DNA from 3 places in the Brevibacillus sp. HD3.3A genome. Region 2 is predicted to be linked to each of the others. Evidence: riboswitches for the same ligand, from Rfam matches in the RefSeq annotation. Region 2 holds a riboswitch; each other region holds the start of a gene.
What was found. A riboswitch is a leader RNA that binds a small molecule or an ion and turns the genes downstream of it on or off. The one in region 2 is predicted to bind S-adenosylmethionine.
Positions count from the first base shown of each region.

Region 1: another riboswitch for S-adenosylmethionine. It lies ahead of HP435_RS20205 (pyridoxal phosphate-dependent aminotransferase); the one in region 2 lies ahead of HP435_RS02855 (methionine ABC transporter ATP-binding protein).
Region 3: another riboswitch for S-adenosylmethionine. It lies ahead of HP435_RS27000 (BMP family lipoprotein); the one in region 2 lies ahead of HP435_RS02855 (methionine ABC transporter ATP-binding protein).

Region 1 covers NZ_CP085874.1:4,317,361-4,324,222, forward strand. Annotated here, with positions in the region: gene HP435_RS20195 (IS3 family transposase) at 1-437, shown strand, start outside; gene HP435_RS20200 (hypothetical protein) at 524-994, opposite strand; gene HP435_RS20205 (pyridoxal phosphate-dependent aminotransferase) at 1,210-2,391, opposite strand; SAM riboswitch class I at 2,476-2,589, opposite strand; gene HP435_RS20210 (MFS transporter) at 2,686-3,966, opposite strand; gene moaC (cyclic pyranopterin monophosphate synthase MoaC) at 3,970-4,452, opposite strand; gene HP435_RS20220 (methylated-DNA--[protein]-cysteine S-methyltransferase) at 4,685-5,221, shown strand; gene HP435_RS20225 (2OG-Fe(II) oxygenase) at 5,214-5,927, shown strand; gene HP435_RS20230 (SPL family radical SAM protein) at 5,942-6,760, shown strand.
Region 2 covers NZ_CP085874.1:530,311-537,172, reverse strand. Annotated here, with positions in the region: gene HP435_RS02880 (helix-turn-helix transcriptional regulator) at 1-393, opposite strand, end outside; gene HP435_RS02875 (SRPBCC family protein) at 512-961, shown strand; gene HP435_RS02870 (peptide ABC transporter substrate-binding protein) at 1,034-2,686, opposite strand; gene HP435_RS02865 (MetQ/NlpA family ABC transporter substrate-binding protein) at 2,878-3,720, opposite strand; gene HP435_RS02860 (methionine ABC transporter permease) at 3,777-4,442, opposite strand; gene HP435_RS02855 (methionine ABC transporter ATP-binding protein) at 4,443-5,456, opposite strand; SAM riboswitch class I at 5,567-5,686, opposite strand; gene HP435_RS02850 (Ger(x)C family spore germination C-terminal domain-containing protein) at 5,792-6,091, opposite strand; gene HP435_RS02845 (LCP family protein) at 6,375-6,862, opposite strand, start outside.
Region 3 covers NZ_CP085874.1:5,771,050-5,777,911, reverse strand. Annotated here, with positions in the region: gene HP435_RS27010 (DUF3298 and DUF4163 domain-containing protein) at 1-480, opposite strand, end outside; gene HP435_RS27005 (methyl-accepting chemotaxis protein) at 643-2,118, shown strand; SAM riboswitch class I at 2,206-2,327, shown strand; gene HP435_RS27000 (BMP family lipoprotein) at 2,533-3,582, shown strand; gene HP435_RS26995 (ABC transporter ATP-binding protein) at 3,670-5,199, shown strand; gene HP435_RS26990 (ABC transporter permease) at 5,174-6,244, shown strand; gene HP435_RS26985 (ABC transporter permease) at 6,231-6,862, shown strand, end outside.

The sequences.
Region 1 (6,862 bases), 2.4 Mb from region 2:
TTAACGGGAGACGGCTGTATCTGTCTGTCATTTACGACCTTTTCAATAATGAGGTAATTGCCTATAAAGTCAGCAAACAGAATGATTTATCCCTCGTCTTAGATACTGTGAAGGCAGCGACACAAAAAAGAGACGTGAATGGCGTCCTGCTACATAGCGATCAGGGAAGCCAGTACACGTCCAGAGCATATCAGAATCTATTACAAGCGTATAACATAACTCCAAGTATGTCGAGAAAAGGAAACTGCCTGGACAACGCTTGTATCGAAAGCTTTTTCAGCCACCTCAAAACAGAATGTATATATTTGGATTCCTTCGGAACCGAAGAAGAGGTGAATAAAGCAATCGAACGTTACATTCATTTTTACAATCACGAACGGATTCAAGCTCGTTTACGCAGTCTCAGCCCAGTTCAATACCGAGCTGAGGCTGCGTAAAGCAAGGGCTTGTTTTGAACTGTCCACTTGACGGGGATAAGACCAGTAAAAGGGAAAGGGGCGATTATGTAAATCAAATAGCTATTCTACGCGATGCGAACAACACGAGCCTTTTCTGCTTGCGGCAAGAAAGACAAGTCTACGTGTCCGCGTGCTTCATCCAGTCCGATGTCCTCTGCCAAAAGCAGCGCTTCTTCCTGGAAAGTCGGCGTACAGCTTCCTTCGTTCAGCTCACAGAGACGCTTCAAACGCTTCAAGCGATCCGCGCATTTCTCTGCACGCATGCATTCATTGGTCAGCTCACATACATTTACATGGCGCGCATCTGCGATCATGCTGATATCATCTACGTGCACAATCAGCCGCTTGCCTTCTTCTGTGACGAATCCGATCGAGCAAAAATGCGCACCTGACATTTCCAAACGAGTGAGAACCGCATTGGCAAAAATCTCTCCCGTGCGCAGTCGAACCTGAGCTGCTTCAATGGCTCCACCGATCTTCCGCTCGTTGGCGATCACCGTATACATGTCCGTGTAACCGTTAATCTGATAGCGCATAGTACCCTCCCGCTCTTGCTGAGATCAATTATCATTACCATCCTATAATGAAAATCATTATCTGTCAACGGTGAGAATGATTTTTATTCGCCTTGCCTGTCTTGGTTTCCAAAACGCATGGCCCTTACATTTTACCCAGAAAATCTCCTGCTATCCCCTGATTTCCAAACAAAAACCGCACTTTCTCATGCAGGAAAGTGCGGTCCGTTCTCATCCTATTTGGTATTGGCAAACAGTCCTAATTTCTCAATGCGCTGTACCGCTTCGGCCAGACGTTCTTCACTCGACAACAGCGCGGCGCGAACGTATCCTTCCCCGGTAGGGCCGAAGCCGTCACCGGGAGCAACGACGACATGCGCTTTTTCCAAGAGCAAATCGGAAAACTCGATGGAAGTGAATCCGGCTGGAACCGGGAGCCAGGCAAAAAACGAGCCTTGGGACGGCGGCGCTTGCCAGCCGATGCGGTGCAGATTGGAGAACAAGGCGTTTCGTCTGCTTTCGTAAACAGCCACCAAATCCCGAACGCATTGCTGCGATTCGGTCATCGCGGTTACCGCGGCCATTTGCACAGCACCGAACAGGCTGACGAAATAATGATCCTGAATCAAATTGATCAGTCTCACCAGCTCGCGGTTGCCGACCATCGCCCCTACGCGCCAGCCAGCCATGTTGTACGTTTTGGACAAAGTGTAAAACTCGACACCGACCTCTTTTGCCCCTGGCACCTGCATGAAGCTGACCGGCTTTTTGCCGTCGTAGCTGATCGCGCCGTAGGCAAAGTCGTGGCAGACGACGATCTCATGCTTGCGGGCAAATTGAATCGTTTCCTCGTAAAATTCAAACGGCGCGTTCACCGCTGTCGGGTTATTCGGATAGTTCAAAAACATCAGCTTGGCCCGATCCAAATCGGCTTGCGGAATTTTGCTGTAGTCCGGCAAAAACTGATTTTCTGCTGTCAGCGGCATCATCGACATCCGACCATTGACGACCGCCACACCCGACCAGTAATCCGGATAGCCCGGGTCCGGTACGAGCGCGACGTCGCCTGCGTTCATCAGCACCTGGCAAATTTCCACCAGTCCTGTTTTGCTGCCGAACAAAACCGCTACTTCTTCTTCCGGATCAAGGTCTACGTCAAATTGTTGTTTGTACCAGTGCGCAACAGCCTGCTTCAGTTCCAGTCGGCCGGAAAAAGGCGGGTACTTGTGGTGAAGCGGGTTGGCTGTATGTGCTTGCAGCGCTTCTACGATGTGGGGAGGAGTCGGCAAGTCCGGGTTTCCCTGCCCCAGGTTGATCACATCGTGCCCGTTGGCGATGACTTTATTTACTTTCGCTACCAGCGTCGCGAAAAATTGGGTTGGCAGCCGGTCAATCATGTCGGAAGGTTGGATACGCATTTCTCTTCAGTTCCTTTCTTTTCGCCCATACAGCAAAAACCCCCTTTTTCCGTACAGAAAAAGGGGGAGATCAGCTTGGTCACGTCCTTATCTGTCAGGAATACTCCTGCTGGAATTGGCACAGCATCTGCATCGCTACACGCGCAGATCCGCTGCCGGGCTTCATAGGGCCAGTCCCTCCGCCTCTCTTCATAAGTAAATCACACGGAATATACTGTTTTTAATCTTCTTCATACTACATTGCCTGCTCTCGGCGTGTCAAGATGCTTCCCCGCAGGCGCTCGCCTTTTTTCGCTACATCTTTTCTGCGGTTGGCACAGCCACCTTTTGACGGCGATTCAAAAACGTTGTGTGGAAGGCGAAAAACGCCACGGACAAGAGCGCAAGCCCTGCCATGATGTACAAAAGCCCTTGCGCCTGAAAGTGCTGGAAAATGATCGCGCCGAGCAACGGTCCGAGCATCCGCCCTGCCGAGCCTGTTCCCGCGATCAGCCCTTGAATAAAGCCTTCCCGTCCTGCTGGCGTAATTTGTGCGGCTACGGCAGGAACGGCTGGCCAGACGAGCATTTCGCCCAACGTCATGATAAACATCGCGGCGACGAAGCCCGCATAGGAGGTCGACTGCGACAAAATCAGCATCGACAAGGCAAAGACGTAGGAGCCGAGCAGCATTTGCGCTTTCAGCGTGCGAGCAAAGCGGCGAATGACCCAGGCGATCAGCGGTTGACCAAACAGGATCAAGCCGCCATTCAGCGTCCACAGCAAGCTGTACTGGCGCAAGGAGATGCCCAAAGATTGCATGTAAGTCGACAACACCGTCGTCCATTGCACGTACACAATCCAGCTGATCAGCAAGCCGCTGCACAAAAACAGCAAGGCTCCCCAAACCACTTTTCGCGTTGGCTGAAGCTCTCCTGCGCCATGTGCGCCAAGCTGTCCGTCAGCATCGGTCTTGCTCGTGTCCGACTCGCCCGCTGGCGAAGCAGGCAGTGGCCGATTCTCCGCCGCTTTCAGATGGCGCGGCAAAAAGATCACGAAGATGGCGAGAACGATCATTTGCGTGAGTGCGTTCCCGAAAAAGGTCCAGGAAAACGATACGCTCGCCAAAAGTCCGCCCAGCGCCGAGCCTGCCGCCACTCCCGCATTCAACGCGACGTAAATCATGTTGATTCCTTTGCGCCCGCCTTCCGGCCACAAAACGACCGCCAGCGCGTTCATGACAGGAGACAGCGTTCCGTAGAACAGCCCGTTTAACAGCAGCAGGATCGTATACACGGTAAAATCGTGCGTAAGTCCAAGACCGATTGTAATCAAAATAATGCCGACAGAGCCGATTATGATCGTCCGCATTCTTCCCCAGCGGTCAAACAGCATGCCACCCGTGATGCTTCCGATCAAAAACGCGCCCTGGTTCAATAACAGCAAAAAACCCGCTACAGGCAGCGGCTTCCCCAAGTAATCGTGAATGTAAATCGTGACGAGCGGCCATATACATGCCATACCCGTAGAAAAAATGATGGCAGCAACCGCCAGAAGACGAATGCTGCTCGGATAGGATTCCCATTTCTGTCTCATAATCTAGTTCTCTCCCCGACGAAAATCGCCGTTCTTTCCGCCTGATTTGCTCAACAGACAGGTCGGCCCGATGACCATGCCTTTGTCCATCGCCTTGCACATGTCGTACACCGTAAGAGCAGCAACGCTTACCGCTGTCAAAGCTTCCATCTCGACGCCTGTTTTTCCGGTCGTCCGCACGCTTGCTTCCAGGCCCAGCGTCGTCTCGTTTTCAAACGTGAAGCGAATATCAATCCCGGTCAAGGAAAGCGGATGGCACATCGGAATGATGTCCCACGTCTTTTTCGCAGCCATGACTCCCGCTACTTGCGCGACTGCCAGCACATCCCCCTTCTCTACCCGCCCTTCGCGAATACGCTGAAGCGTCTCGGGCTTCATGACGATTTTGCTTTCCGCTACGGCCTCCCGCTTGGTGATGTCTTTTTCCGAAACATCCACCATGCGCGCACGGTTTTGTTCATTAAAATGCGTCAGTTGATCACTCATGTTCCTGTTCGTCCTCCATTTGTACGATCCCGTAACCCGCTTGCAACTTTGCTTCTTCTACCTTACTCCCGCCGCTTGCGAAAATCAATGGGAACACCGCGAGATTTGTCTTTGGCAAATCATGTCGCATCGCTTTCACTATCTTGCTGATTTATTGCCGAAAACGTACGGAATCGCGAAAACAAAGGTATACTGTGCGTACATTGGCAACTGTTAAGGAGGCGCAAACAAAATGAACAAAAATCAGCACATATACTGGGCAAAAGTAGAGCATGGCGAGTGGAGTCTGTACATCGCAGCAACAGAGAAGGGACTTGCTTTCGTCGGCTCCAATCACCACCCGATTGACGAATTGGCACAATGGGCAGCGCGGCGCAAACCCAGATACGCTCTCGTCCAGGATGCGGCTCGGCTGGCTCCGTACGCCAAAGAGATCATCGAGTATTTGCAGGGAGAACGCCAGCAGTTTTCAGTCGCCCACGATCTGTCGGGCACTCCTTTTCAACAAGCGGTTTGGCAGGCGTTGCAGCAAATTCCGTACGGACAGACGGCCTCTTACTCCGACGTTGCTGCCCACATCAACAACAGCGCGGCTGTCCGGGCAGTGGGCGCAGCGATTGGCGCCAATCCGTTGTTGTTGACGATTCCGTGCCATCGGGTGGTCGGAAAAGACGGGAAGCTTACAGGCTATCGCGGCGGCCTCCCCATGAAAACAGAGCTGCTCAAGCTGGAGAAAACGAGCGTGAAACGGAGCGCTGTCCATGTCTGACACGTTGGCGAATCGAATCGACGCGCAAAGCTGGGAGCAGATCGTTCATGAGTTGGATGCACAAGGCTACGCCACTCTCCCGCGCCTATTAAAGGAAGAAGAATGTCAGGAGTTGATCGCGGGCTACTCCGCTGACTCGCTTTTTCGCAAAACAATCCAGATGGAGCGCTACCGCTTTGGCAGCGGCGAATATCGCTACTATCAGGCTCCGCTGCCGCCGCTCGTCCAACAGCTCAGGGCAAGCTTGTATCCCCGGCTGGCTCCAGTAGCCAATCATTGGGGGCAACTGCTCGGACATACGGCTGCTTTCCCTGCGGCTCTGACTGATTTTCTCGATCATTGTCACCAGCACGGACAGACCAGGCCGACGCCGCTGATTTTAAAATACGAAGCAGGCGGCTACAATTGTCTGCATCAGGATATGTACGGAGAGCTGTTTTTTCCGTTTCAGGTTGTGTTTGTCTTAAATCAGCAGGAAAAAGACTTTTCCGGCGGGGAATTTCTCCTGACAGAGCAACGGCCACGCGCGCAAAGCAGAGGTCATGTGATAACCTTGGAACAAGGGGCGGGATTGATTTTCCCCACCTCCTACCGCCCTGTAGCCGGGACACGCGGCTACTACAAAACGACGATGCGTCACGGAGTCAGCACGATCACGACAGGCACGCGGTACAGCCTGGGCATCATTTTCCACGACGCTACGTAAAAGAAGGGATTAGCTTGAAAAGCACGCTCTTTTACAAACAACCGAAGTCGCTCCTGAATAAAGGCAGCGGCTTTCTCGCGGATTACACGCATTCGCTCAACCCGTATACAGGCTGTTCGTTCGCCTGTTCTTACTGTTACGTGCGGCAAATGCCTGTCTCGCTGTTTCGCGGTTTGGACTGGGGCACGTGGGTCGACGTCAAAACCGAAGCAGCCACGCTGCTTGTCAAAGAGCTGAGCAAAGCAAAGGCAAAAGGCAAGGTCACGATTTTCATGTCGTCGAGCACAGACCCTTATCAGCCTGCGGAGTACCAGGAAAAAGTGACGCGCTCGCTGTTGGAAGTCATGGCGGACAATCCACCCGACTTTTTGCTCGTTCAGACGCGCAGCCCGCTGGTCACGCGCGATATCGATTTGCTCGTTCAACTCGGAGAGCGTGTACGGGTCAGCATGACGGTGGAAACCGACCGGGAGGATATGCGCAAGCTGTTTTCGCCGCAGGCCCCGCCGATTGCGGCTCGGCTGAAAGCGTTGGAGCGACTGGCTGCCGCTGGCGTCCCGACCCAGGCGACGATCGCTCCGGCCTTGCCGAGCACGGAAGCGTTTCCCGACTTGCTGCGGCCGCTGGTCACGCGCGTCTGTTTGGACGACTTTTATATGGGAGACGGCAGCGGCGGCAAACGGACGAGCAAAAACGGCATCCCCGCCCTGTTCAGCGAAGCGGGACTAGAGGAATGGGCGGGACCTTCCGCGTATCGGATCGTCTACGAGCGGCTGTTGCGCGTCTTCGCCCCTGACGAAGTCAAAATCAGCCAGGAGGGATTCGCCCCCTAGCCCTTTTAGCGTGCACCTTGCAGCCCTTCGCTCATTGGCATCTCTCTCCGATTGTGATATCGTCAAGCCATAGAGAACTGTCATTTACAAGCGGAAGTGAGG
Region 2 (6,862 bases):
CAGTGCGGCCGTGTCCACCTGGAACACTTCTTCTATAGTAGTAGATGTACCGTATAGCTCCGAAACAGGTTTTTGCCAAAACGGAAAGAATCCCCCTGGCTTGAATTTTACACCGAATACATGACCTTGACCCGCAAGCATATGGGAGGACGTGGACGGAGCGACTCCGAAAATTCCCGATGCCCCCTGTTCAAAAACGAGATTGACGTTGGGGTGGGCCAACACTGTTTGCGAATAAGGAGCTTGTCCGCGCAAATCCCATCTGACTACCCAATAGTGCTGAACGAAGTATCCGATCTCCTTGCTTGGCTCATACCGTTGCAGCGAAAACTTTTTGCCGCCGAGCACGGCATGCAGCACGCCTTTTGGCAGCATATCCGGATTTTTTTCCATTTAGTCCGCCTCCTGTCGCGTTTTTACAATACACCCCTGTTTTGTCTGTCTATACTAAGAGTAGTAGTTGCAGCTGGGGATTACAATTTCAAAATTTATTGATAACAGGAGGCACGACATGGATCATATTTTCAATTTTTACATCGGAGCTACCCCAGAACGCGTATGGCACGTTCTCACTTCGGAAGAGGGAGTCAAAAGCACGTTTTTCAACTCCGTCATCCGCTCCACTTTTCAAGTCGGTGACGATCTGGCTTATGTCGGGCCTGGAAATGATGGCCCTGAGACAGTCCATGTGTACGGAAAGGTTCTGGCATTCGAGCCGCAGCAAGTCTTCAGCTTCCTGGAGCATCCTGGCCCGTCTTACCGGCCCAACCACGCTGAACTGCAGAGCCGCGTGACCTTCAAGCTGGAGCCTGTCGGCGGATGTACACGACTGACCTTGATCAACGACCAATGGACCGAAAATCATCCTTCCAACGCCAACGCGAGTCAAGATTGGCCGATGATTCTCTCCAACATCAAGACGTATGCAGAAACAGGAAAAACGTTGGATTTCGGCTACTAAGCCGGACAATTTGAAAAGGAAACCCCGGAAGCGGCATGCCTTGGCACTCTCGCTACCGGGGTTTTTGGCCTGCTACTCGACCATCTCTGCCCACTTCAGATCGATAAAGCCCAATCCGTCTACCTGTACGCCTCTTACCTTGTCGCTTTGCACCCACACGTCGACATCCGTAAAGAGCGGAATGACTGGCATGGCGTCCATGAAAATTTGCTCGGCTTCCGCAAACAGCTGCTTGCGCTTCTCCGGGTCACTCTCCAAGGCGGACTGTTTCAAAAGCTCTTTGTAGCGCTCGTCTTCCCATCCCGTATCGTTGTTTCCGGTCTTCGCGTCGCGGAACATTTCCAAATAGTTGATCGGATCGTTGAAATCGGCATTCCAGCCCAAGCGGCCAATCTCGTAATTCAGTTCATGCAAATCTTGCAAGTGAACCTTAAATTCTTTGATCGCCAGCTTCACGTCGATGCCGAGATTGCGTTTCCACTGATCCTGCATGGCTTCCGCGATTTTTTTGTGTCTGTCTGTCGGGTTGTAGGACATCGTAATCGTGGGCAAGGTGGTCACACCCAGCTCTTGCATGCCTTCCGCCAGCAGCTTTTTCGCTGTCTCGACATCGTTGTCGCGGAAGTAGCCTTCCGGTTTGATAATCATCGATTGAGGCAGCATTCCCATCGTCGGCACTTGTCCAACCTGCGTGATGTTGTCCACGATGCTTTGGCGATCGACCGCATAGGCCAACGCTTTGCGGATTTTCGCATTTTTCAGCGGCCCTTTGGTCGTATTGATTTTGTACCAATACATCGTCGCTTTCGGATGAACGACCAGCTTGCCGGCTTCCTTCAAAGACGGGATCGCATCAGTCGGCAAACCGCCAAGCGGTTGACCAGCCCAGTCCAGCTCGTTGTTATCAAACATGGACAGCGCTGTATTGTCATCCTCAATCATGGCAAATTCGATTCGGTCGAGTTTGACAGCATCTTTATCCCAGTAGTTTTCGTTCTTTTCCAATACAATCTTGCTCTTGTGCTCCCAGCCCGTCATTTTGAACGGACCGTTGCTAACGTGTGTTGCTGCTTCATTCGCCCAGTTCGGATTGGCTTCTGCCACTTTTTTGTCTACAGGATAATAGGTGTAAAAGGCCGTCAATTCCAGGAAAAATGGTGTCGGGTTTTCTAGCGTGACTTCAAGCGTTTTGTCATCAAGAGCTTTTACCCCCAGCTCGGTTGCTTGCGCCTTGCCCGTATGCACCTTTTCCGCATTTTTGATGTAGTATAGCTGGTACGCATATTCGGCACCCAGCTTCGGATTGAGCACACGCTTCCAGGCATACTCGAAGTCGTGCGCTGTCACCGGATCGCCGTTACTCCACTTCGAGTCGCGAATCGTAAACGTGTACACGCGCTTGTCGTCGGATATTTTCACGTCCGACGCAACCGAGTTCATCGGCTTGGCGTCTTTGTCTAATCTGGTCAAGCCGTCAAAAGTAGCACGAACGACCGCGCCTGACGTAGCATCCTTGGCAAGCCCAGGGTCCGCCGTCGAAGGCTCGCTTGTCAGGTTGGCCCTGAACACTTGCGGCTTGCCAGCGCTCGCCGTCTGCTTGGCTTCTCCTGCTTTTTGCTCGGCAGGTGCAGAAGGCGGAGCGGCGGCCTGATTCCCGGAACATCCTGCCAAAATACTTCCAGCCACAAGCGACACGCCGAAAAGTAGTTTGAATGTTTTGTTCATCTGAATTTTCCCCTTTATCAATTTTTTTCTATCGCCACCACAATATACTCGACAAAAATCGTCTTGAGAATGGGGTTCGGTGAGATTTAATTAAATTTTACGAATATTTATACTTTTATAAATGAAAATAAACCCAACCAGCCACACGGGCCAAATTGGGTTTATTTGTTGATTCATCAATTAGCTGTTCCTTAGAATGCAGGAACGATGGAACCTTTGTATTCATCTTCAATGAACTTTTTCACTTCTGGGCTGTTCAGTTCTTTCGCCAGCTTTTGGATCGCTTCGGAATCTTTGTTGTCTGGACGAGCTACCAGGAAGTTCGCATATGGAGACTCTTTGTCTTCAAGGAAGAGAGCGTCTTTTGTCGGCACCAGTTTTGCTTCGAGTGCATAGTTGGTGTTGATCAGCGCCAGGTCAACTTCTTCCAGGACGCGTGGCAGCATAGCAGCTTCTACTTCTTTGAACTTCAGGTTTTTCTTGTTTTCTACAACGTCTTTTACCGTTCCGCTGATGCCAGCGCCTTCTTTGAGCTTGATCACGCCGTTTTTCTCCAACAGAGCGAGCGCGCGTCCGCTATTGGTCGGGTCGTTTGGCAAAGCAATGGTTGCGCCTTCTGCCAGCTCGTCAACGGATTTTACTTTTTTGCTGTAAGCACCGAAAGGCTCGATGTGCACGGCGATTACTGGCTGCAAGTCCATGTTTTGACCTTTATTGAACTCTTCCAGGTAAGGCTTGTGCTGGAAGAAGTTTGCGTCCAGTTGCTTTTCATTCAGCTGTACGTTTGGTTGTACATAATCGGTAAACTCTTTCACTTCCAGGTTAACACCTTGTTCTTTCAGCTTTGGAGCGATGAACTTCAAAATGGCTGCGTGTGGAACCGGAGAAGCGCCTACTTTCAACGTTACTTCTTGCTGTTGTCCGCCTTGTGCGCCGCCTTCAGTTGGAGTTGGAGCTGTTTCCGTTTTGCTTCCGCACGCTGCCAAGGAAAATGCCAATACGGTAGAAAGTACAGATACGACTAATTTTTTCATAAATGATTTCCCCCTATTTTTTGGTCTGTGTTCTGCAAAGCTTATATGGAAAGACCTTACTTGCGGCTGAATCGCATAACCAGGCGATCCCCCAGCGACTGCAAGATCTGGACCAACACGAGCAAAATAATCACTGTAACAATCATGACATCTGTCTGGAAGCGTTGGTAGCCGTAGCGGATTGCCAAATCTCCCAGCCCGCCGCCGCCGATTACGCCGGACATCGCGGTGTAAGAGACAAGGGCAACTGTCGTGATCGTAATCCCGGCCACCAGACCTGGACGCGATTCAGGAAGCAGCACGTTCCAGATGATTTGCCAGTTGGAGGCTCCCATCGACTGAGCGGCTTCGATGACTCCTCGATCCACCTCTCTCAGCGAGGTTTCCACCAGCCGCGCAAAAAACGGGGCTGCACCGATGACGAGCGGCGGAATCGCTCCGAGTACCCCGAGTGAAGTACCCACAATTACTTTTGTCACAGGAATCAGCAAGATCATCAAAATGATAAACGGTACAGAACGCAGTATATTGACAACGAATGAGGCAATCGCATAAAACACCTGGTTTTGCAAAAGCTGTCCGCGAGAAGTCAGGAACAAAATAATCCCCAGCGGCAAACCAATCAGGATGGTAAACAGTGTCGAGAAGCCAAGCATCGTCAGCGTATCTATTGTTCCCTCGGCGATCTCCGACCAATCCACATTTTCCAAAGTCCAGTCCATCTATATCACCTCTACTTCCAAGCCACGCTGACGCAACGTCTCGATGGTTTTTTCGTTTTGACGGACATCGCCTTCCAGCTCGACGACCAGTTGGCCGTACGGCGTATCCTTCATGCGGGAAATCGTTCCTTGCAAGATGCTGAACACCGTGCCTGTTTCTTGCATCGTCTGGAACAAGATCGGCTGGTACGTCTTTTCCCCCAGGAATGTGACGCGGGCAATCGTGCGGTTTCCTGCCGCCTTTTCGTGCGCGACTGCTTCCCGCAGCTCGCTGGAATCGGCCACCTGCTCGACAAATTCCTGTGTCGTCGGATGCTGCGGCTTGAGAAACACATCCAGAACCTCGCCCGACTCGACAATTTTTCCGCCATCGATGACGCCTACGCGGTCGCAGATGGAACGGATCACGTGCATTTCGTGCGTGATCAGCACGATGGTCAATCCCAGTTTGCGGTTGATATCGAGCAAGAGCGCGAGAATCGAGTTCGTCGTCTGCGGATCGAGGGCGGAAGTCGCTTCGTCGCACAGCAACACTTTCGGATCATTGGCCAGCGCTCGGGCGATGCCTACGCGCTGCTTCTGACCGCCGGACAATTGCGACGGGTACTTGTCCCGATGCGCTTCCAGCCCGACCAGTTTGAGCAGCTCGTCCACTTTTTTCTGGATTTCAGCCTTCGAGCGATTGGCGAGCTTGAGCGGGAAAGCGACATTCTCGCCTACGGTCGCGGAAGACAACAGGTTAAAGTGTTGGAAAATCATCCCGATCTGGCGGCGCTTTTCCTGAAGCTTGCTGTCATCGAGCTTGGTCAAATCCACTCCGTCGACAACGACTTGTCCTGACGTAGGGCGCTCCAACAGGTTGATGCAACGAATCAGGGTACTTTTCCCCGCACCGGAATGCCCGATGATCCCGTAAATTTCCCCTTTATCTATGGAAAGGTCAATCCCGAGCAATGCCGGAATCGTCTTGCCTTGTACTTGATAGCTTTTATGCAGTTGTTGCAATTGAATCAACGCATCCACCTCCCAGCAAAATCTGTCTACATGCCTTGTGAAAAACAGAAAGCCCCTTTTTTCATAAACGAAAAAGGGGCTGCAACGCATGTATACGTTCGCATCCACCCTTCTCATCTATCAAGATCCAACCAATCTTGTAGGAATTGGCACCGCGACGCTCATTTTCGAAAAAATGAACCGGTTGCCGGGCTTCATCGGGCCTGTCCCTCCGCCTCTCTTGATAAGAAAGATTTCCACGTATATTATGTTCGTTTTTCATATTTTCATGATACAAACCGGATTATATCCTTTTTGAAAATATCCCGTCAATAGCAATCCCAGGAAAAACTTTTTTAATCCATCACTCCGTTGCGGATAATGGTTGCCTGAACATGAAAACGAAAAGACGCCTGCCGGAAAATTTTTCTCCAGTCGCGGTTCGTCATCTCTTTCAATCCCCTCTGCTGGGCACGGTAGACGATGCCAAATCCCGCCGGATCGACGTCCAGTTGCTGCAATTTTTTGACGACTTTTTGCAGTTCTTTCTCGATTTCCTTTTCCAATGCGTCCTCCATCGTTTTCATCATTTTGCTGTAACGGGAGGAGATGCTGCCAATGCCTTTTTTCGCAAAGTGCTCATTGTACAATGCCACCCGTATTTGCCCGCCTGAAAGTTTTTTGTCTGATTGCAACTTCGCCTTGTCCCGCATGCCCTTGCTCGTTTCCCCAGTCCCAAGTGCCTTTCGACATGGTCGATATTCAGTCTATCCTGATCGATTTCCCTCAGCTTCGGAATAAGCTCGCTGTACACGACTTTGGCATCCGCCATGCGAACACCATCTATGCAGGAACTCCTGGTCCATCTCCTTCACCCCAATGTGCCTGTGCTGTAGAAAATCATGGATAGTGTGCCCAAATATGCAAAAAAACAGCACGCTACATTCGCGTGCTGTCTGTACTGTCGTCTGTTTTGTTGTCCTCTTGTTGCATCGTTTCAGTCGGCGGCTCAAGCTTTTCCTGAATGAACGACTGAATCTGGTCTACGTCGGGAATGAGCACGGCTCCTGCCTTGTGCGATTCCCGGAACATTCCCATCGGCGGCAGCTGATAGTTGCCCGGTTGCATCGTATCGAGCTTCAAGCCGAGCGCGGACAGCTTCAGCATGTCCATGGAGCTGATGTTCGTCTGGATGTACGGCGCCACTTGTTTGAGGATGGACGGCAACTGGATCAGGGATGTGCCGCTCTTCATCTGGCTCGCTACAGCGGCGAGCAATTTGCGCTGACGCTCGGTGCGCGTATAGTCGGATGTGGCGTCATGGCGGAAACGGACGTACTGCAACGCCTTGTTGCCATCCAACTGCTGCACACCTTTTTTCAGATTGATATCGTAGACGCCTTTATCTGTCGGGTCATGGTAATACA
Region 3 (6,862 bases), 910 kb from region 2:
GAGATAGAAGTCCTGATCTGGCTTGATTGTGGTAAAATTACCTAAAGTAGGAATATCGCGCTCTTTGATTTGTCGCTTGATATTTTCCGACAGGACCGTGACGTAGTCGCTGCCCGGCTTGAACAGATCGCGCAAGGTGTAGAGCTTGCCTGTCTGGGTATTGGCTGTTACAGACCCGAGAAAAGTCATTCCGTGAGCCATTTGCGGGGTGTACGCGTAGTTGCTGAGTGTCACGCTGAAAATGCCGCGTTCATTCGTCTTGATTTCAAAGCTGCCTTGCATCTGTGTATTTCCCGGCACCTGCACTCGTTGCTGCTCGTGGATCAAGCCTTGCACCGTTTGCAAAATGGCCCGGTTGATGTCTTTTTCCGCCTGCTGGTTGGCCAGTCCTGCCAGCTGCGGGTAGTAAATCGTGGTGTTTGGACGGTTGATGGTCCGCGTCAGCACAGTGGCTGGCAACAGATTGAGTTGTTCTTCCACAGTTCCAGTTCCTTTCCAAATAGCTTAAAATAAGGGGAGATGATAGTAGCCTATTCTCCAATCGTTTTGGCTGTTCTCACTTTTTTCACAAATTAGTCAATCTGCACGCGATATAATGGTTAAAGAATCCGATACATAAGTAACAGGAAAAGGGGGGCACTTATGATTCAATTGGTTCGTAACACCTTGACGGACAAAGAAGGCTTTATGATTTTTATCCTATGGAACCACCTGTGGATGGCGGGACTGATTGCTTATCAGGTCGATGCAAACTTCTGGAAAGTGACGTCCCTCGGATTGCTGGTCACCCTCATTGTGTCACCGTTTTACTTCATCAAAAGGGACAGTCATGTCATTCGTTACCTGGTAGCGATTGGACTCATGTTTTACGCGATCTCATTCGATCACTTTACTACCTATCCAGAGGTAACTTTTCTCGCATTCATTGTCATGGGATTTTTGGCAGCCTACCTCGACTGGAAGTTGGTAGTGTCGGCGGGAATCGCGCAGATTGTTGTGACTCTGGTCGGCTTTTATACAGGCTCCTACGAAATTTTTAGCGGCGACTTCACGGAACTGAATCTGGTGCTGCGGATTGTAGCGATCCTCATGATGATGGGGGCTGTAACGTACCTCTGTCTGGCTGGACAAGCTTCTCTCAGCAAGGCGAATATCGCCCGACAGGAAGCAGAGGAAAAAGAACGCCGTCTGGGAGAAATGCTCGTACATATTCAACAGATGACGGGGCAGATTGACCGCACGACAGAGCATGTGCACGAGCATGCCGAAGGAACGAAACGCAATACGGACGAGATGATGATTGCGTTTCGCGAAGTTGCGACTGGCATGGAATCGCAGGCCAATTCGACTGTGAAGATCGAAGAAGAGGTGCAGTCGATCGACCAGGAGATCGTGGCGGTAACGACGCAGACGAATGCGATGAAGAGCGAGTCCGATCAAAACAACCAGCGCCTGAAAGACAGTGTGGGCATGATGAACGAGCTTTCGCAGCAAATGGAACAGATCGTGTCTGCGGTCAATGTGGCTGCTGCGACGATTCACCAGCTCAATCGCCAGGCGAACCGGGTAGAAGAAATCGTGGGAGCGATCAACCAGATTGCTACGCAAACGAATCTTTTGGCGCTCAACGCCGCCATCGAGTCAGCGCGGGCTGGCGAGCATGGACGCGGTTTCGCTGTAGTAGCTGACGAAGTGCGCAAGCTGGCTGAGCAAAGCGCGACCGCTACCCAGGAGATTACGGAAATTCTCAAATCGCTCCATCAGGAGAGCGAGAACGCTGTGCAGCAAATCAGCAACGGAGAGGCGTCTGTAGCCAAAGGACAGGAGCTGGCTGTAAAAACGGTGGCTTCGATCGAGGCAGTGCGCTCCGGCATGGTGGCATTCCTGCAAGCGGCCGAGCATGTCGGTTCCAGCATGAACCGGGTCAAAATGCGTTCAGGCGAAGTGGCGATGGAGATGTCGACGATTACGGCCGTCACCGAACAATCGGTTGCCAACCTGGAAGAGCTTTTTGCCACCGCAGAAAATCAGCATCAAAAGGTGCGGGAAATTACCGAAGAGCTGGGTGAGCTTAGCAACCTGTCGCATCGACTCCAGCAAACCTTTCAAACGAAATAAACAAACTGGCGGAAACAATCTGAAAAAACAATTGCTTTTTCAGAGCGTTCTGCTAGAATAAGTTCATTGTAACTCAATAGATGATCTACCTTATCGAGAGCGGCGGAGGGACTGGCCCTATGAAGCCCGGCAACCACTGGACATGCGAGACATGTACAGAAAGGTGCCAATTCCTGCAAAACCTGTACCGGGGTTTTGACAGATGAGGAAGAGGACGGCTTCGGACGCAAACTCTTCCTTCGGGAAGAGTTTTTTTTCGTTAGAAGGGGAGGATGGATAGAGGAGGAATAACGAACGATAAAATAATTTTAATGTGAAATATTCGTGTTTAGTATTGATCTTTTTGTCGAAAAACCGTACATTATGGTTAGGATAGAGAAAACGGAGAACGTTCAGATAGGGGAGAGAGACACCATGAAGAAGTTGTTGTTGGCATTGACTACTTTTGCTGTTTTGGCTGCGGGTTGTTCAGCAGGCGGGAATGCACCTGCCGGGAACGCATCGACTGATAAGCCGAAAGAGCAAGCGGCAGGACAAGAAGGTGCAGCGAAGAAACGCGTTGCCTTGATTTTGCCGGAAAAAATCGGCGTGAACCCATTCTTCCAGCAAATGGACGAGGGCGCGAAAAAAGCAGGACAAGAATTTGGCGCGGAAGTAAAAAGCATCGAGTCGACTGACCATGGTGCGATCGAAGAGAACTTGCGCGTAGCCGTAGCGGAAAACTACGACCTGATCATCACTTCTTCTTTTGAAGCAGAAGACGCACTGAAAAAAGTAGCCGCAGAAAACCCTGATCGCAACTTCGCGATTATTGATACAGTAGTCGATTTGCCAAATGTGCGCAGCGTTACTTTCCGCGAGCAGGAAGCAGCTTACCTGATGGGGGCGGCGGCAGGTCTTGCCACGAAAACAAACAAAGTCGGCATGGTTGTCGCAATGGACATTCCGCTTCTGAAAAAATGGACAGGCGGATTCCAGGAAGGCTTGAAATCGACCAATCCGAATGCAGAATTTCTGGTAAACTACGTGGGCAGCTTCACTGACCCGGCAAAAGCGAAAGAGCTGGCTCTGCTGCAAGCATCCAAAGGCGCTGACTTCATCAACGGAGCAGCTGCGGTAGGCGATCTCGGCGTATTCGAAGCCGCGAAGGAAAAAGGCTTCTTTACAGCAGGACAAGACGTTGACCGCACGACGATTGACCCTGAGCACATCGTATTGTCCCAACTGAAAGGGACAGACGCAGCAGCGTATGAAACTGTGAAATCGTTTGTGGAAGGTTCTTTCAAACCAGGTGTCGTCAACTACGGATTGAAAGAAAAAGGCGTAGGCGTAACGTATGTGACTCACGAAAGCAAAACACCGCTGAACGCTTTCATCGGCCAGGAAGTTGTGGACAAAGTAAAAGCGATCAGTGAAGAGATCATTGCTGGTACCCGCAAAGTGCCGGATCGTTCTAAAAGCTAGTGCACAGAGCTTGATTGTGACCGACTACGGCTGTGTAGTCGGTCTTCCTTATATGCGAAAGGAAAGCGTAAAGAAGGGGGAGCAAGGATGACCTATCGTTTGGAAATGCGCGCCATGACCAAGAAATACGGAGATTTTATTGCAAACGACAAGGTCTCGTTCTCGCTTGCTGCCGGAGAAGTGCACGCGATCGTCGGTGAGAACGGAGCGGGCAAGACGACGTTGATGAGGATGTTGTACGGCATGGAGCAGCCTACGTCCGGCGATATCGTGCTAAACGGCAAGCCGGTCGCTTTTCGCGGGCCACAGGACGCCATTGGCAACGGAATCGGGATGGTGCACCAGCACTTCATGCTGTTCGGCGAGTTCAGCGTGGCCGAAAACATCGTGATTGGCTACGAACCGCAGCAGGCCGGGTTTTTCCGCCGCCATGACGCTGTGCAAAAAGTGCGCGAGCTAAGCGAAAAGTTCCGTATTCCGATTGATCCACAGGCAAAAGTGTCCAATTGCTCGGTGGGAGAACAGCAGCGGGTCGAGATTTTGAAAGTGCTGTACCAGGGCGCAGACATCATCGTGCTGGACGAACCGACCGCTGTGTTGACTCCGCTGGAGGTTCGCGACTTGCTGCAAACGATTCGCAATCTGGCGGAGAGCGGGAAAAGCGTGATTTTGATTACGCACAAGCTCCAGGAAGTAATGGAGGTAGCGGACCGCATCACGGTGCTGCGCGGCGGCAAGGTGACGGGTACGGTTGCGCGCGAGCAGACAAATGTGGACGATTTGGCCCGGTTGATGGTCGGCCGCGAGTTGCAAGAGCTGAGTGAGCGCGTCGCTTTGGAGCAGGGGCCGCTTTTGCAGGTGGAAAATTTGTCGGTGCGCGAAAAGCAGACGTTGCTCGACCGGGTCAGCTTTACCGTCCATCACGGCGAGATCGTGGGAATTGCCGGAGTGTCTGGCAACGGACAGTCCGAGTTGCTGCAAGCCGTGAGCGGTTTGCGGGCGGCACAGGAGGGAACAGTGCGGCTGGGCGGCAAGGATGTCACCAACAAATCTGTGGCGACAATCCGGGAAGCGGGTCTGGCCCATATTCCCGAGGATCGTTATATGTGGGGAACCGCCAAGCTGGAAAGTGTCGAAGAGAACGCGTTGATGGGCTATCAGCGCAAGCCTGCATTCAATCGGCGCGGCATCGTACTGCGGGAAGCTTTTCGCCAGGTTGTGACTGGCTGGGTGGAGCGATTCGCGATCAAGACTGGTTCGCGGCAGCTTCAGGAGCTTGCCGGGAATTTGTCGGGCGGAAATTTGCAGAAGCTGATCGTCGCGCGGGAGCTGGGGCATGAAACCCCGTTTTTGATCGCGGCTGAGCCGACGCGCGGTGTCGATATCGGAGCGATGGAGTACATCCATCAGGCGCTGATCGACAAGCGCAACGCAGGAGACGGAATTTTGCTGGTGTCATCCGAGCTGTCGGAAATTTTGGCGCTGTCGGATCGCATTTTGGTGATGTACAAAGGGCGGATCGCCGGAGAGCTTTCGCGCAAAGAGGCAACCGAGGAAAAAATCAGCGTGTTAATGGCGGGAGGAAGCGTTCATGGCAGCAATCAAAGAGCTGTGTAAATCACTGGTTCAGCCGCTTTTGGCGATTGTCATCGGCCTGTTGATCGGGGCGCTCGTCATCGCATCGGTAGGGGAATCGATCTTGGGCACCTATCAGGAAATGTGGAAGGGAGCATTCGGAAGCTTTTACTTCTTCGTTTCCACGTTGGCGAGAGCAACACCGATCATGCTGATCGCCCTGGGGCTGTCGCTTGCTTTTCGGGCGGGAGTATTCAACCTGGGGGCAGAAGGCCAAATGGTGCTTGGCGCCATCAGTGCTACGCTGGTAGCCATTTACTTGCCTGCGCCGGGAATCGTGAAGCTGGTGGCTGCGATTGTGACGGGAATGGCCGTTGGCGGGCTTTGGGGGCTACTGCCGGGCATCATGGAAGCGCGGTTTCGGATTCCGCTGCTGATTTCTTCCTTGCTGTTCAACTACATTGCCGTCTTGTTTGCCAGCTATCTGGTCACGGAGCCGTTTCGGGACAGGACTGGTTCGGCAGCTTTGGCGCAAACGGTCATGCTGGACAAGAGCGTCTGGCTTCCCAAGCTGTTCGCAGGGATGAGCGTGCACGCCGGGTTTTTGTTTGCCATTGTCGGCGCTTTGATCCTGTTCTGGGTCATCCGCTTTACGCCGTTCGGCTATGAAGTGAAAATGCTCGGGCAAAACCCGTTGTTCGCTCAATACGGCGGGATCAACCGCATCCGCGTCATGCTGACAGGCATGTTTGCCAGCGGTGGTCTGGCGGGCCTGGCAGGGACGGTCGAGGTGCTGGGGGCGCACTACCGTTTTGTCGATGGCGCTTTGACTGTACCGAACTTCGCCTGGACGGGCCTGATGGCGACGCTCTTGGCAAACTCCCATCCGGTCGGGATTATTTTTACCTCGATCCTGCTGGCTGCTTTTCAGACTGGAGCGATGGGCGTGGAGCGGAACACAGACGTGCCGTTGGAGCTGGCAAGCGTCATCTCGGCAGTGCTGATCCTGTTTATTTCGGCAAAATTCAGCTACGACTGGTGGAAACAGCGGAAAGCAAAAGGGGGAGAATCGCATGGAGCTGCTTGATTGGTCCCTCGTCAGTTCTACCATTCGCATGGTGACACCGATATTGCTGGCTGCTTTGGGCGGAGCGCTGTGCTCGCGTGTAGGCATTTTTAATGTGGGGCTGGAAGGCATGGTGCTGGCCGGAGCCTTTTCCGCGATTGTTGGCAACCACTTTACCGGGAATTTGTTTCTGGCGATCTTGATTGCGGCGTTGACGAGTGTTTTGTTCGCTCTGTTGTTTGCCTATATGACGATCAAGCTCAAAGCAAACGAGATCGTCGTCGGGGTAGCGATCAATTTCCTCGCGCTCGGTCTGACGACGTTTGCGCTGCGGGCGATTTTTGGCGTCAAAGGGGCTTTTTACGATAAAGATATGGCGGGCTTGCCGAAGTGGGACATCCCTGTGATCAAAGATATTCCGGGTGTCGGCGAGGTATTTTCCGGGCATTCTCCGCTTGTTTATTTCGCGTTTTTGGCTGCGATTGCGCTTTATGTGTTCTTTTACAAGACTGTCACTGGTTTTCGGGTTCTTGCCGTCGGATCGAATCCGGTTGCGGCTCGCAGCCTCGGGTTGAAAGTAACGGGCTTGCAGGTGCTGGCTATCGTCATCTGCGGCGCTTTGTGCGGACTCGCAGGGGC